3 regions of the Rhizobium sp. PP-F2F-G48 genome follow, and region 1 is predicted to be linked to each of the others. Evidence: predicted binding sites of a transcription regulator. Region 1 holds the regulator's gene; each other region holds the start of a gene.
The links. The regulator LexA, encoded in region 1, represses DNA repair genes until DNA is damaged. The targets are predictions, from matches to a motif close to TGTTCNNNNTGTGTTCNG.
Positions count from the first base shown of each region.

Region 2: C8J36_RS11845 (putative DNA modification/repair radical SAM protein) is a predicted target of LexA. The motif match lies at 2,827-2,844, and genes of this name have one in related genera.
Region 3: C8J36_RS14120 (YifB family Mg chelatase-like AAA ATPase) is a predicted target of LexA. The motif match lies at 2,812-2,829, and genes of this name have one in related genera.

Region 1 is NZ_SLVH01000001.1:996,345-1,001,338, forward strand. It holds gene uvrA (excinuclease ABC subunit UvrA) at 1-1,693, opposite strand, end outside; gene C8J36_RS04510 (single-stranded DNA-binding protein) at 1,990-2,523, shown strand; gene lexA (transcriptional repressor LexA) at 2,784-3,500, shown strand; gene C8J36_RS04520 (hypothetical protein) at 3,811-4,116, shown strand; gene C8J36_RS04525 (hypothetical protein) at 4,386-4,706, opposite strand; partial or broken gene C8J36_RS04530 (transposase) at 4,885-4,994, opposite strand, start outside.
Region 2 is NZ_SLVH01000004.1:131,945-136,938, forward strand. It holds gene C8J36_RS11835 (Xaa-Pro peptidase family protein) at 1-9, shown strand, start outside; gene C8J36_RS11840 (UdgX family uracil-DNA binding protein) at 30-1,559, opposite strand; gene C8J36_RS11845 (putative DNA modification/repair radical SAM protein) at 1,592-2,824, opposite strand; gene C8J36_RS11850 (type 1 glutamine amidotransferase domain-containing protein) at 3,015-3,575, shown strand; gene C8J36_RS11855 (CoA ester lyase) at 3,721-4,623, shown strand; gene C8J36_RS11860 (DUF1737 domain-containing protein) at 4,620-4,826, shown strand; gene C8J36_RS11865 (metallopeptidase family protein) at 4,863-4,994, opposite strand, start outside.
Region 3 is NZ_SLVH01000005.1:210,383-215,376, forward strand. It holds gene C8J36_RS14110 (hypothetical protein) at 1-152, shown strand, start outside; gene queC (7-cyano-7-deazaguanine synthase QueC) at 214-930, opposite strand; gene C8J36_RS14120 (YifB family Mg chelatase-like AAA ATPase) at 1,209-2,741, opposite strand; gene gshB (glutathione synthase) at 2,907-3,866, opposite strand; gene C8J36_RS14130 (cupin domain-containing protein) at 4,010-4,549, opposite strand; gene C8J36_RS14135 (hypothetical protein) at 4,864-4,994, shown strand, end outside.

The sequences.
Region 1 (4,994 bases):
CGATGACGGTATTTCCAATGTCGCGCAGATGCCGCAGCGTATCGAGAAGGCGCGCATTGTCACGCTGATGCAGGCCGATCGACGGCTCGTCCAGCACGTAGAGCACGCCCGTCAGGCCCGATCCGATCTGCGAGGCGAGCCGGATGCGCTGGCTTTCGCCGCCCGACAAGGTACCGGAATTTCGCGAAAGACTGAGGTAATCCAGCCCGACATCGTTCAGGAAGCGCAGGCGATCGCGAATCTCCTTCAGGATCCGAACGGCAATCTCGTTCTGCTTCTCCGTTAGGCGGGCGGGCAGATCCTCGAACCAATCCCGCGCGACGCGGATCGACATGTTCGTCACCTCGCCGATTTGAAGCCGGTCGATCTTGACGGCCAGCGCCTCGGGCTTCAGCCGGAAACCTTTGCAGGCCGGGCAGGGGGCTGCCGACATGTAACGCTCGATCTCCTCGCGCGCCCAGGCCGATTCGGTTTCTTTCCAGCGCCGTTCGAGGTTGGGGACGATCCCTTCGAACGTCTTCGTGGTGTTGTACGAGCGTGCGCCATCCGCATACTGGAACACGATCTTTTCGTCCGTCCCGCGCAGGATCGCCTTTTTCGCAGCATCCGACAGATCCGCCCAGGTGCTGCTCAGCTTGAAGCCGAACGCCTTGCCGAGCGCTTCCAGCGTTTGATTGTAGTAAGGCGACGACGATTTGGCCCAGGGGGCGATCGCCCCGTTTTTCAGGGTCCGATCGTGTTCCGGAACGATGAGGGCCTCGTCGATCTTCTGCTGACTGCCGAGGCCGTCGCAGGTGGAGCAGGCACCGAACGGATTGTTGAAGGAAAACAGCCGCGGTTCGATCTCGGAAATCGTGAAGCCGGAGACGGGGCAGGCGAATTTCTCCGAAAACAGCACCCGCTCATGCGTCTCGTTGAGCGATTTGTTCGCGGAGCCGCCGGCCGAGGTCTCCTTCTCGGGCAGAGGCTTGTCGGCAAATTCGGCTATCGCAAGACCATCGGCCAGCCTGAGCGATGTTTCCAGACTGTCGGCCAGCCGCGCAGCAATATCGCCGCGCACGACCAGGCGATCGACCACCACATCGATATCGTGCTTGTATTTCTTGTCGAGCGCGGGGACATCGGCGATCTCGTAGAACTGGCCATCGACCTTGACGCGCTGAAAGCCCTTTTTCATCAGCTCCGCGAGTTCTTTCTTGTACTCGCCCTTACGGCCCCGGATCATCGGCGCGAGGATGTACAGGCGAGCGCCTTCCTCCATCGCAAGGATACGGTCAACCATCTGGCTCACCGTCTGGCTCTCGATTGGCAGCCCGGTCGCCGGCGAATAGGGGACACCGACGCGCGCGAAAAGAAGGCGCATATAGTCGTAGATCTCCGTCACCGTTCCCACGGTCGAGCGGGGGTTCTTCGACGTCGTCTTCTGTTCGATCGAAATTGCGGGCGAAAGACCTTCGATCAGGTCCACATCCGGCTTCTGCATCATCTCCAGAAACTGGCGCGCATAGGCCGACAGGCTCTCGACGTAGCGCCTCTGCCCTTCCGCATAGATCGTGTCGAAGGCGAGCGACGATTTTCCCGACCCGGAAAGGCCGGTCATCACGATCAGTTTGTTGCGCGGGAGATCGAGGTCGATACCCTTGAGATTGTGCTCCCGCGCACCGCGGATCGAGATGGTCTTGAATTCGCTCATGGTCAAACGCTCTGTATGGGGACGAAGCCCTTACTTAAGATCAATACTTCATATGTCGACCCGGCCTCGGGCGAAACCGCAATTCGAACGTCCCGGTCCGGGCAGGCTCGTTGAGCATCGGAAGCCCGGCGCGTGCATGGTTGACAGGATCATAACGAAGAATTAGAACAAATAAAGAACAAATTTGCAAACTGTTGTGGATTGCCGCGGGTCGAGGGCGAAAAGCCAGATCCAACAGCGTAGGCTTTGCGCACATTGCGGGACGTTGGGCCGCTTTCAGGAGACAGGACAAAGAGATGGCTGGTAGCGTAAACAAGGTGATCCTCATCGGAAATGTCGGGGCGGACCCGGAAATCCGGCGGACGCAGGACGGAAAGCCGATCGCGAACCTGCGCATCGCCACGTCCGAAAGCTGGCGCGACCGAAATTCGGGCGAGCGACGCGAGAAGACCGAGTGGCATACGGTCGTCGTTTTCAACGAGGGCCTGTGCAAGGTCGTCGAACAATATGTGAAGAAGGGCGCCAAGCTTTATCTCGAAGGCGCCTTGCAGACACGCAAATGGCAGGACAAGGACGGCAACGACCGCTATTCCACCGAAGTGGTGCTTCAGGGCTTCAATTCGACGCTGACCATGCTGGATGGCCGTGACGGCGGCGGCGGTAGTGGTGGTGGAAACCGTGGGAGTTCGGATTACGGCGGGGGCAGCGGACCGAACTATGGCGACGATTTCGATCGTCCGGCCCAGTCGTCCGGCGGTCGTTCGGGCGGCAGCACCGGCGGGGCGAGCGGTGGCTTCTCGCGCGATCTGGATGACGACATTCCGTTCTGATTCCGTCTTGGACACCGAGTGTCAAATAGCCTTTTCGCCGTTGCGAGCCTGCTTGCGACGGCGTTTCTTATTGCCGGAGCGATGAACGCTGATCTCAAGGTCTGTCCTTTCGGAAAGGACCTCGCCGCAAGCAACGCATCTGAACGAATTCGCCTTTTCGTCGATGAACGGTTCACTTCGGCGGAATGGCACTTGCAGAACACATGAGGAACATATAACACTGTTCTTGCTTTGTTTCGTGACTTTGGAGTCGTTTGATCATGCTGACCCGCAAGCAACAGGAATTGTTGATTTTCATTCATGAGCGCATGAAGGAATCGGGTGTTCCGCCATCGTTCGACGAGATGAAGGATGCTCTGGAACTGGCCTCCAAGTCCGGCATCCATCGGCTGATCACGGCGCTCGAAGAGCGTGGCTTTATCCGGCGCTTGCCAAACAGGGCGCGGGCGCTCGAGGTGATCAAGCTGCCGGACGCCTATCTCGCGTCGACACCGCCGAAGCGGGGGTTTTCACCGAGCGTCATTCAGGGAAGTCGCCCGTCCTCTGTCCCGGAAACACCGGCGAAGGCTGCCATTGGCGTCGGAAACGATAACAGCGTCTCCGTTCCTGTCATGGGTCGGATTGCTGCCGGCGTGCCGATTTCCGCTATCCAGAACAACACGCATGACATTGCCGTTCCCGCTTTCATGCTCGGCAGTGGCGAGCATTATGCGTTGGAAGTTCGGGGGGACTCGATGATCGAAGCGGGCATTCTCGATGGCGATACCGTCATCATCCGGAGTGCGAACAGCGCCAGCCCGGGCGAGATCGTCGTGGCCTTGGTCGATGACGAAGAGGCGACCTTGAAACGCTTCCGCCGCAAGGGAGCCTCTGTCGCTCTGGAGGCGGCCAACCCGGCCTATGAGACGCGGATTTTCGGACCGGACCGGGTCAAGGTTCAGGGAAAGCTTGTCGGCTTGATCCGCCACTACCAGTAAAAAGGATATGGTTTCCGGCGAGGGGTGGCCGATTGGAGGCGTCGGTCTCCAGGGCAAGCATCGGTTTTCCTCGTCCTGAATTCCTCGTCCTGTCCGCTTCGATAGTGACCTCGCGCCGTGCATTTCATCAATGCGCGGTTTGCTTGTTTCTCATGGTGCGGCCTTCTTTCTGTTGCTTTCGTTCGACAAGGATGGAGGCGGGGATTGCTATTCTCGAAACCGTTGGGGAGGCGAAGAGGATACGAGAAGCGGATGCAGGCACTCGGCTCGCGAGATCCAGCGGCACGCGTTTTTCAGAGAAATCTGCACGATGGAGAAGCAGACGGAACTGCTTGCGGACATCGGCGTTAACCGGCCGAACACTGCGGAGACCGAGATGCCGGGAACATTGGAAAGTTTTGAAGTCCTGGTCTTCGACGATCGCGAAGGCGAGATTTCGCTATCCGATCGACCATTGAGCATCAAGACCGCCGATGAAGCCCGCGCTTTGGCCAGTCGTCTTGCACGCGGACATGCGGGCACGGCAGTCGTCTCAAGGCGGGGCAACACAGCGATTGGCGAAGCCGGCCCAGCCCTCGTTCTTGAGCAGCATGGTCGGATCGGCGATTTCGACTGAAGATCGCTGATAAAGGATCGCTGGCAATGGCGCCGTACCATCTCTTTTCAAGCGCAGACCGTGCGCAAAGGATCACGCTATGAGAATGATTTTCGTCGGGATGCTAGCATCCGTCCTTAGTATCCTCGTGATCAAGTACGCCAACAACGATCTCGGCAATGGCGTTCCCATGACGACAGTTGGAGCAGCCAGCTCACTCTAAAGCCCAACGTCTGTCTGGCTGCTTCCACTATTGTTGATTCCGGCATCTTTCGGCACAACGGCGTCCGCTATTCGTGAATGGTATAGGATCCCATCTCGCACAGGTTTTGCTTGTCTTCAGTCGTCGCCAAGTCTGACCCCTCCTCGAACTCGAACCGCATGTCGTAGTCGCAAACGTCGCGTCCGTCCGCGATCGTCAGTTCGATCGTCTCGCCAGGACTGAGCACCTGCTCTCCGAAGACGTCCCTCTCCCAGTCGCTGACGCCGACGGGTGACGTGTAGAATCGCGTGAGAACCGATTGCGTACCGTTCTTCAGCGTGAAGACAAGATCTTCCGCTTGCGCGGGGTTTGACAAGAAGGTGGCGCTCACCAAGAGGGCGCCTGCCATGCAGTTTTTTGTGATCATGTCGTTCAGTCTCCTCCCCAGGAAATTCGATTGCGTCCGTTCGAGTACGCTAATCGAAGAATAGCGAAGGCCTCATCACTTTCAATCGATTTGTCGCGCACCTGTCCGAGATGACGGCTTTCCTTTTTTGGCATTGCACTAGGCTCAGGACTCATAAAATTCACAGCCAGAAGATAACAGCGGCTGCGATGCAGATGCTCGAGAAGAAGGTATGTGCACAGCGGTCGTAGCGGGTGTGAATGCGCCGCCAGTCCTTGAGCCTGCCGAACA
Region 2 (4,994 bases), on a different contig from region 1:
TCTGTGTAGCGGAAAACGCATAGCCGGCTTTACAGTCTGTCGCTCAAGCTCTTGATGGCTTGGAGATCCTCGCGAAACCGGTCGATCTCCTCGCGCTTGCGCCCCTCGTCGGGGATGCGCAGGAGGTAGGACGGGTGGACCGTGGTGTAGAGCGCGCGGCCATCGTCGAGCTCGACCTTGCGGCTCCGGTAGTCGCCCAGCCGCTCGGCATGGTCCATGACGGATGTCAGCGCGGTTGCGCCCATCGCCACCACCAGTTTCGGCTGGATCAGGTCGAGCTCCAGCTTGAGCCACCAGCGACAGGCGCGGATTTCGCCCATATTCGGCTTCTGGTGGATGCGGCGCTTGCCGCGCGGCTCATATTTGAAATGCTTGACGGCATTGGTGACATAGGCCGTTTTTCGATCGAGGTCGACCTCGCCGGCGATCGTGTCGAACATCCGTCCGGCGGGGCCGATGAAGGGACGTCCCGCGAGATCCTCCTGGTCGCCCGGCTGCTCGCCGACGAACATGAGTTTCGCATCCTCTGGCCCCTCGCCGAACACGGTCTGCGTCGCCTTGCAGGAGAGCGGACAGCGGGTGCAGTCGCGCGCCTCTGCCCGCGCGGCCTCCAGCGTGCCGGGAATGGCGGTGTTCTCCTCGGTCTTCGGCATGGCGGCCTCGCGCACCTTGGCGTGGAAGGCCGGCGGGTCCTTCATCGCCTGTCTCGCCATCGCCCGCACCTTTTCCTCCGCGCCGGCGATCAGACCGGGGATGAGGTCGGCTTCGGGCAGGTTTTTCCAGTATTTCTTCGGCATTTCCGACTGCATGGCTTTCACCTTCAGCCGCGCCGGATTGAAGATGTTGCTGTAATAGGTGCGCCACAGCGTGTCCGCGTCATCGGTCAGCTTGGGGTCTTCCGCCGGCTCGGACGTTACCGTCAGTGTGGTTCCATTCCAGGCGGCGGAGCCTTTCGGCGTGGCGATGATCCAGTCCATGTCCGTAAAGCGCCGCTGGAAGAAAGGGGCAACGCGGGCGACAATGAAATGATCCGGCTCGAACCAGGCGAAAAACCGGCGGCGGCCGATCGTCAGGCTGCCGGCCTCCAGAGCGATCGGGCTGGCGATCACCTCCATGACATCCCCGCCCGATGCGCCTGTCGTCGCGATTCCGGCCCCGATCTCCTTGAAGCGGACGAAGGCTTTCATCTTGTGACTGTCGCGCCGAACGGATTTCTCCATGGCATTGAGCCGGACGATATCCGCATCGGAGACGATATCGAGCAGGTTTCGCTCGGCCTGCAGGCGCCAGAGCGTGCGATAGAGGAGAGTGAAACGGCCGGGATCGGAATGGCAGATCACGGTTTCGGCAAGCGCCATGAAGGCGCGGGGAACGGTGATCTCCGGCCTTGCTTCCTCCGGTTTCCGCTCCGGGTCGGGCTGCGCCGGCGGCGGGTCGGCAAAGAGATCGGTGGCGCCCTGCTTGTCCCGCCAGTCCACGGCGGCGGGTGATAATCCCGCCTTGAGGAGCCGGCGAGCGGCCTCCCGCCATTCGCCGAAATCGCCCTTCCCGTCGAGCATGACGGTTTGTCTCTCAACCTCGAGCGGCGGCATCAGAGAAGGACCAGCTGTTCCGGTTTTGGCTCGAACATCGTGCGCAGATCCGGACGGTCGATGAGGCGGGACGGCGTCCAGCCTTCCGCAACGATGAAGGCCTGGACCTTTTTCAGCGAGACTTTGAGGCGAACGAGATCGTCCAGGCGCAGAGTGCGATATCGGCGGGCGGTGAGGATGGCGCGGACGATCTTCGCGCCGAAACCGGGAACGCGCAGCAGCATTTCACGATCGGCCTTGTTGATATCAACCGGAAAACGCTGCCGGTTGGCGAGCGCCCAGGCGAGCTTCGGGTCCAAATCGAGGTCGAGCATGCCGTCGGGCTGATCGCGGGTGATCTCCTCGATGCCGAAGCCATAGAAGCGGTAGAGCCAGTCGGCCTGGTAGAGCCGGTGCTCGCGCATCAAGGGCGGCTTGACGAGGGGCAGGTTGCGCGAGGCATCGGGAATGGGGCTGAAGGCGGAATAATAGACCCGCCTAAGGCCGTAGCTGCCGTAAAGCCGGGCGCTGGTACCGAGGATGACGCTGTCGTTCGCCTGGTCGGCGCCGACGATCATCTGCGTGCTCTGTCCGGCCGGGGCGAAGCGCCGTGTGCGCTTGGTCTGAAGCGTCGGGTCGCGCATCTCCTCGATCTTCAAGCGGAGATCGCCCATCGACTTGCGGATACCCGCCGGTCGCTTCTCCGGCGCATAGCGCGTCAGGCCCGCATCGGTCGGCAGTTCGATGTTGATCGACAGGCGGTCCGCATAGAGCCCGGCCTCCTCGATCAGCGCCGGGGAGGCTTCCGGGATCGATTTCAGGTGGATATAGCCGCGGAAATTATGCGTCACGCGCAGTTCGCGGGCGATCCGCACCATCTCCTCCATCGTGTGGTCCGACGAACGGATGATTCCGGAGGATAGAAACAGGCCTTCGATATAGTTGCGGCGATAGAATTCGAGCGTCAGCCAGACGACTTCCTCGACCGAAAACCGCGCGCGCTCGACATTGCTGGATGACCGGTTGATGCAATAGGCGCAGTCGTAGATGCAGAAATTCGTCATCAGGATCTTGAGCAGCGAAATGCATCGCCCGTCCGGCGCATAGGCGTGACAGATGCCCGATCCCTCGGTGGAGCCGAGCCCGCCGCTTGCGGACGAATTGCGTTTCGTCGTGCCGCTGGAGGCGCAGGATGCATCGTATTTGGCAGCATCCGAAAGGATGGCCAAACGCTCTTTCAGCGATTTCTTCATGGTGTTCTACATATGTTCTTTTTCCCGAAACGTCAATCTTGCGTGCGTTGACGGTTTCATTTTCGGAACGATCCGCACTTCGTCTCGTTAACGGACCGAACCCGTCGTGACATCCGCTTCGACATCGACCAGCCGGACAGGCTGCGGTGACCGAAGCTCAGAACACGAAAAAACATCAAGGAGCAGGCTCATGCCTTCCATCAAGGAATCCAAAATCCTCATTCTCGCGACCGATGGCTATGAACGGTCGGAACTGCGCGTCCCTTATGACGGCCTGAAGAAGCAGGGTGCGACCGTGAAGATCGCCTCGATCGGAAAGACCAGCATCAAGAGCTGGGACGAAAAGGATTGGGGCGATAGCATCGACGTCGATCTCGATGCCAAGGACGTTGATATCGCCGACTTCGATGCGCTCGTTCTGCCGGGTGGCCAGATTAACCCGGACAAGCTGCGCGTCGAGGACGAAGCCCTGCGGATCGTCCGCGAGTTCGTCTCCTCCGGCAAGGTCGTCGCTGCCATCTGCCATGCGCCGTGGCTTCTGGTCGAGGCCGGTGCGGTCAAGGGTCGCAAGGTCACCTCCTATAAGTCCATCAAGACCGACGTCGTCAATGCCGGTGGTCTGTGGTCGGATGAGGCCGTGGTCACAGACAAGGGCATCATCACCTCCCGCAATCCCGGAGATCTCGATGCCTTCGTGGCAAAGATCGTCGAGGAAGTCGAAGAAGGTCTCCACGACCGCAAGGCCGCCTGAGGCCTACCCTTCTAAAACAGTCAGCCGGCTCCGTCGAACGATGGAGCCGGCTTGTTGCTGCCTGTCTCTCGGCGTGTTGCTCCCGGGGGAACTTCGGACGGGTGAGACTTGCGCAGACGGGAAGGGAAAGGCACAACAGGGCATGATATCTATGTCCGACCGCCATCCCCGTCGCCTGCGCCGTTCCGTGCTCTGCGTGCCGGCCGATAATGACCGTGCGCTTGCAAAGGTTATCAGCCTTGCGCCCGATGCGGTGATCTACGATCTGGAAGATGCCGTGCTTCCGGATCGGAAGTCCGACGCGCGCGCGGCACTGGTGCGCCATCTGGCGCAGGAGACGCCGGGCATCGAGCGGATCGTGCGGATCAATGGCCTTGCCTCCGGTTTCGGCGAAGCGGATCTCGCCGCTCTCTCAAACTGCCGGTTCGATGCCATCCTCGTGCCCAAGGTGGAGGGGCCGCGGGATATCCTCGACATCGCCGAACGGCTGGACGAGGGGGACGCACCGGAGGACCTGCGGCTTTGGGCGATGATCGAGACCCCGAGGGGCGTTCTCAACGTGGCGCCGATCGCCGAGACGGGGCGCACGCGCGGCGGACGGCTCGATTGCCTCATTCCCGGCCTTAACGATCTGCGCAAGGAGACGGGCGTTGCGGCTCTTCCCGGACGCACCTATCTCGTGCCCTGGCTCATGCAGATCCTTCTCGCGGCCCGCGGCAGCGGACTCGATGTTCTCGACGCCGTGTTCAACGACATCCGCGACGCGGAAGGTTTTGCGCAGGAATGCGCGGCGGGTCGCGATATGGGGTTTGACGGCAAGATGCTGATCCATCCGCAGCAGATCGCCCCGGCGAATGCCGCTTTCGCACCTTCGGCCGCGGACGAGGCCGACGCCCGGGAGATCGTTGTGGCCTTCGATCATCCCGACAATGCGGGCCGATCGGTCATCGTCCACAAGGGCAAGATGGTCGAGGTCCTGCATCTGGAACAGGCGCTCGCCTGCCTTGCCAAGATCGAGGCTATCAAAAGCAAAGGAACGCCGACATGAAACTCTATCGCTTTCTCACCGGTCCCGACGATGCGAGCTTCTGCCACAAGGTGACGGCCGCCCTGAATCAGGGCTGGGTTCTGCACGGATCGCCGACCTATACCTTCAACGCGGATGCGCAGGTCATGCAGTGCGGTCAGGCCGTGGTGAAAGAGGTCGCGGGCAAGGACTATGTGCCGGATATGAAGCTGTCCGAGCAATAGGCGACAGCGCGGTTCACACATCATGCGGCGGGTTCATCACCCGCCGACATGCTCCACGCTGGCCTCGATGCGCTCCATATCGTCGTCCGACAGGCCGAAATGGTGACCGATCTCGTGGATCAGCACATGGGTGATGATGTCGCCCAGCGTTTCATCGTTTTCGGCCCA
Region 3 (4,994 bases), on a different contig from region 1:
GGATGCTGGTCCTGACGCAGGAAGAAGACGTGACCGAGTGGGAAGACCCCTTCCCGACCGACCGCGAGGCCTTCGACGAGTTTTTGGCCACCGTCGCCCGGGAAGGCATCCGCTCCTTCTTCGGCGACGAGGATCCGCCGACGCTGCAGTGATCGACGCTGCAGGGATCGACGCCGCAGTGATCCACGTTTCAGGGACCTCTGGCTTGGCGTCTCAGCGGGTCTCGTCCGCGACGAAGCGCCCGGATTTCAGCGCCTCCTGCCAGAAGTCGGCATCCGCATAGGCGGTGGGATCGGCGACGCCGGCGAGGTGAAACGCCTCGCGCCGTTCCACGCAGGTGCCGCACCGGCCGCAATGCATTTCCCCGCCCTTGTAGCAGGACCATGTCCGCGCAAAGGGCGTGCCGTTGCCGGCACCGTCGGTGACGATGTCGGCTTTCGAGCGCTCGACGTAAGGCGCATAGAGCGTCACCGCGGCATAGCCGTCGAGCGCATGGTCCTGCATCGTCTGGAACGACCGGATGAAATCGGGCCGGCAGTCGGGATAGATGAAGTGATCGCCGCCATGGACGGCGACGGCCACCGCGTCCAGTGTCTGCGCGGCGGCGAGCCCGAAGGCGATCGTGAGCAGGATGGCATTGCGGTTCGGCACCACCGTCGCCTTCATCGTCTCCTCCGCATAATGCCCGTCGGGCACCGCGATGTCGTCGGTCAGCGCCGAGCCGGTGAGATGCGCGCCGATCGGCCCGATGTCGATCAGATGATGCGGCACGCCGAGCCTGCCTGCGGCCTCCGCCGCATAATCGAGCTCGCGGCGATGGCGCTGGCCGTAATCGAACGACAGGAGGCAGGCGAGCTGACGATCGCGCGCCACGTGATGGGCGAGCGTGACGGAATCCAGTCCGCCTGAGCAGACGACGAGCGTTTTCATGGATGCGGTTCCCTTATATCAACCAGGTGTTCTGACCGGGCGTCATGACCGGGTGTTTGACCGGGGTGGGCTGCGACCGGCGCCATGAGGCCGACGCACCGACGCCGTCCCCGACGGGGACAGTGCCGTATTCGCGCCCGGCGATAAAGTTCGCAACCGGTCAAGGCCGGCGCATTTTCCCGGGCCCGGCACAGGTCAGGCGGTCACGCCCCGCCCTTCTCGCCTGACCCTCTCGCACCACCCCTCTCGCCGCACTCTTCTCGCCCTGCCCTCGCGCCTCAGGCCGCATTGGTCATCCGGTCCCCCGTGACGCGGTAGGAGATCGCTTCGGCGAGATGCACGCGGCCGACCCTCGGGGCGCCATCGAGATCGGCCAGCGTTCGGGCGACCTTCAACACGCGATGATACGCGCGGGCGGAGAAGGCCATCCGTTCGGCGGCATCGCGCAGGAGCTGAAGGCCCGCCGCATCCGGCTCGGCCATCGCCTCGATCATCGCCGTGGTCGAGCGGGCGTTCGACGTGATCTTCGGCATGCCGAAGGCGATGAAGCGGTCAATCTGGAGGGCACGGGCCTGCGCGACGCGCGCGGCGACGACGGCGCTGGTTTCGGCCTTTGCCGGGCGGATCAGGTCGGCGGCCGACACGGCGGGCACGGAAATGCGGATGTCGATCCGGTCCATCAGCGGGCCGGAAATGCGCGCCTGGTAATCGCTCGCGCAGCGCGGGCCGCGGGCGCAGCTGTGCCCCGGCTCGCCCGCCATGCCGCAGCGGCAGGGGTTCATGGCCGCGACCAGCTGGATGGCGGCGGGATAGCTGATGCGGTGATTGGCCCGGGCGATGATGCATTCGGCCGTCTCGAGCGGCTGGCGCAGCGCGTCCAGCGCCTGCGGCGTGAATTCCGGGACCTCGTCGAGGAACAGCACGCCGTTATGCGCGAGCGAGGCCTCCCCCGGCCGGGCGCGCAGGCCGCCGCCGACGAGGGCCGCCATGGTGGCGGAATGGTGCGGCGTGCGGAAGGGCCGGCGGTCCGAGAGCTTGCCGCCCGGCAGCTGCCCGGCGATCGAGTGGATCATCGACACTTCCAGAAGTTCCCCCGGCGACAGCGGCGGCAGGATGGAGGGCAGGCGCGCGGCCAGCATCGATTTGCCCGAGCCGGGCGGGCCGACCATCAGCAGATTGTGGTTGCCGGCCGCGGCCACTTCGAGCGCGCGCTTGGCGCTTTCCTGGCCCTTGATGTCGGCGAGATCGGGCAGATTGGCGGGGGTCGCGCGGATGGCCGGCTCCGGCCGCGTCAGCACCTGCGTGCCGCGAAAATGGTTGGCGAGCGCGATCAGGCTGCGCGGCGCGAGAATGTCGATCTCGGCACCGGCCCAGGCCGCCTCCGCGCCGCTGTCGGCCGGGCAGATCAGGCCCTTGCCGATCGCGTTCGCGCCGATCGCCGCCGGCAGCGCGCCGGCCACGGCCGCGATCGTGCCGTCGAGATTGAGCTCGCCGATGACGACATAGTCCGAAAGCGCATCCGAGGGGATCGCCCCCAGCGCCGCCATCAGCCCGAGCGCGATCGGCAGGTCGAAATGGCTGCCCTCCTTCGGCAGGTCGGCGGGCGCGAGGTTGATGGTCACGCGTTTTGCCGGCAGAGCGAGGCCCGAGGCGTGAAGGGCGGCGTGCACGCGCTCCCGGCTTTCGGCCACCGCCTTGTCCGGCAGGCCGACGATCTGCACGCCCACCTTGCCCGGCGCGACCATCACCTGCACATCGACCGGCACACCCTCGATGCCCTGGAACGCCACCGTGCTGACCCGTGCCACCATGTTCCCACGTCTCCGTTCCCGCTTCTCCGCTCGATGTCTTTATGAGACATCCCTCACATGACACATCGAAAAGAATAAAACAAGAACATCGGACGAACGAATGCAATCGGACATGTCGAAAAGGTTGCAATTCCTGCAACCCGGGCCCGGATCGACGCTCCGGGCTCAGGCCCGCTTGCGTTCGATCGCATCCCAGAGCACAGCGGCGATGTCGGCCCCGCCGAAGGCCTTCACCTCGCGGATGCCGGTCGGCGAGGTCACGTTGATCTCGGTCATGACGTCGCCGATGACGTCGATGCCGACCAGCAGGAAGCCGCGTTCGCGCAGCGCCGGGCCGATGCGGGCGCAGATTTCCCGTTCGCGCGTCGTCAGCTCCGTCGGCTCGGGCTTGCCGCCGGCATGCATGTTGGAGCGGGCATCGTGCTCGGCCGGCACGCGGTTGATCGCGCCGACGGGCGCGCCATCGACGAGAATGATGCGCTTGTCGCCCTTGCGCACCGCCGGCAGGTACTCCTGCGCGATGAAGGGCTCGCGGAACATCTGCCCGAACATTTCGAGCAGCGAGGACATGTTGCGGTCGTCGCGGGTGGAATGGAACACGCCGGCGCCGCCATTGCCGTAGAGCGGCTTCAAGATGATATCGCCCATTTCCTCGCGGAATTTGGCGATTTCGGCGGCATCGCGGGTGATCAGCGTCTTCGGCATCAGGTCCGGAAATTCGGTGACGAAGATCTTTTCCGGCGAGTTGCGCACCCAGGCGGGGTCGTTCACCACCAGCGTCTTCGGGTGGATGCGCTCCAGAAGATGGGTCGAGGTGATATAGGCCATGTCGAAGGGCGGATCCTGGCGCAGCAGCACCACATCCATGGTGGAAAGATCGAGCCGCTCCGGTTCGCCGAGCGTGAAATGGTCGCCCTTCACGTCGCGCAGCGTCATCTGCTGCGCCGTGGCATAGACCTGCCCGTCGCGCATCGACAGCCGGTCCGGCGTGTAGTGAAACAGCCGGTAGCCGCGGTTCTGCGCCTCCAGGCTCATCGCAAAGGTCGAATCGCCCGCGATATTGATGGTGGAGACGTGGTCCATCTGAACCGCGACGTTGCGAATTGCCGTCCTGGTGGCTGCCATTGTCTTCCCCTGTCACCGACCCGCCGCTGTCCGGCGGGCCTCATGACGTAGGATGCCGGGGCTGCAAAGGCAACGCCCGAACGCGGCGCGGGCTTGCGAAAATGGTCCCCCTCGCGGCCCGCTCCGGACCTCGGGCCCGCACCTCAGGCCGCGAGCGCGGCCTTCGGGGCTTCGCCCCGCAACAGATCGCGCAGGCGATAGGCGAGCACCACGGATTCGGGGAATTTCTTGCGGCAGAAGGCGATCTTGCGGACATAGGTGTCGATGCGCCAGTTGGCCCAGGTGCCGCCGTTGAAGAAGCCGATATCGCCGGCCCGCAGGGTCCGCTCGGTGCCGTCCTCGGCCGTCACATGCACCTCGCCTTCGAGGATGACGACGGTTTCGTCCCAGCCGAAATACCAGTTGAATTCGCCGGCCGTGCAGTCCCACATGGCGGTCACGGCGGCATCGTCGTGGCTGCGGGAATGTTCGGCCGCCCGCGCGACCGGCGTGCCGGACACGATCCAGTCCGGATTGATCGGGGCGGGCTGCATCGGCAGTTCGATCGCCGGCGAGGCGATCATCGCCTGCTTGCTGCGGGCTGCCTGCCGCGCCGCCACGAATTTCGGCCCGAGCTTCGGCAGAAGCGGCGCCGCCCGCACCGCCACCGTCATGAATTCCGCAAAAAGCATTTTCAGCGCCATCGTGTCCCCCTGGCAAAATCGTCCATCCTCACATCGTGAACGATAGGTCGGAAAAACAGCGTTGAACAGATCGCTCACATTTGAGTGAAAAACGGGATTCGACCGTCGTCCGGGCCCCTTTCCGGCATTTTCCGGGCCGTTAGAGGTGCCGACCCTCCGCCGAATGGCCGTCCATTCGCCGTATGGCGGTGGCCGGATGCCTTGCAGAGACGCGCATCCTGGTTTTCGGCGCAAAGAATCCCGCCGCCCTCCGCTTTAAAGCGACCTTGCCTGCATCATTTAGAATGAAACCAAAAACACCATGAGGACCCGCCATGCCGCACCGCGCCCGCCCTTTCGCCACCCGTCTCTTCTCAAGGGGCCTCATCGCCCAGAGCCTCTTTGCAGGAGGCCTCGTTGCAGGAGGTCTTGTCGCAGGGAGCCTTGCATCTCCCACTGCTGCTCT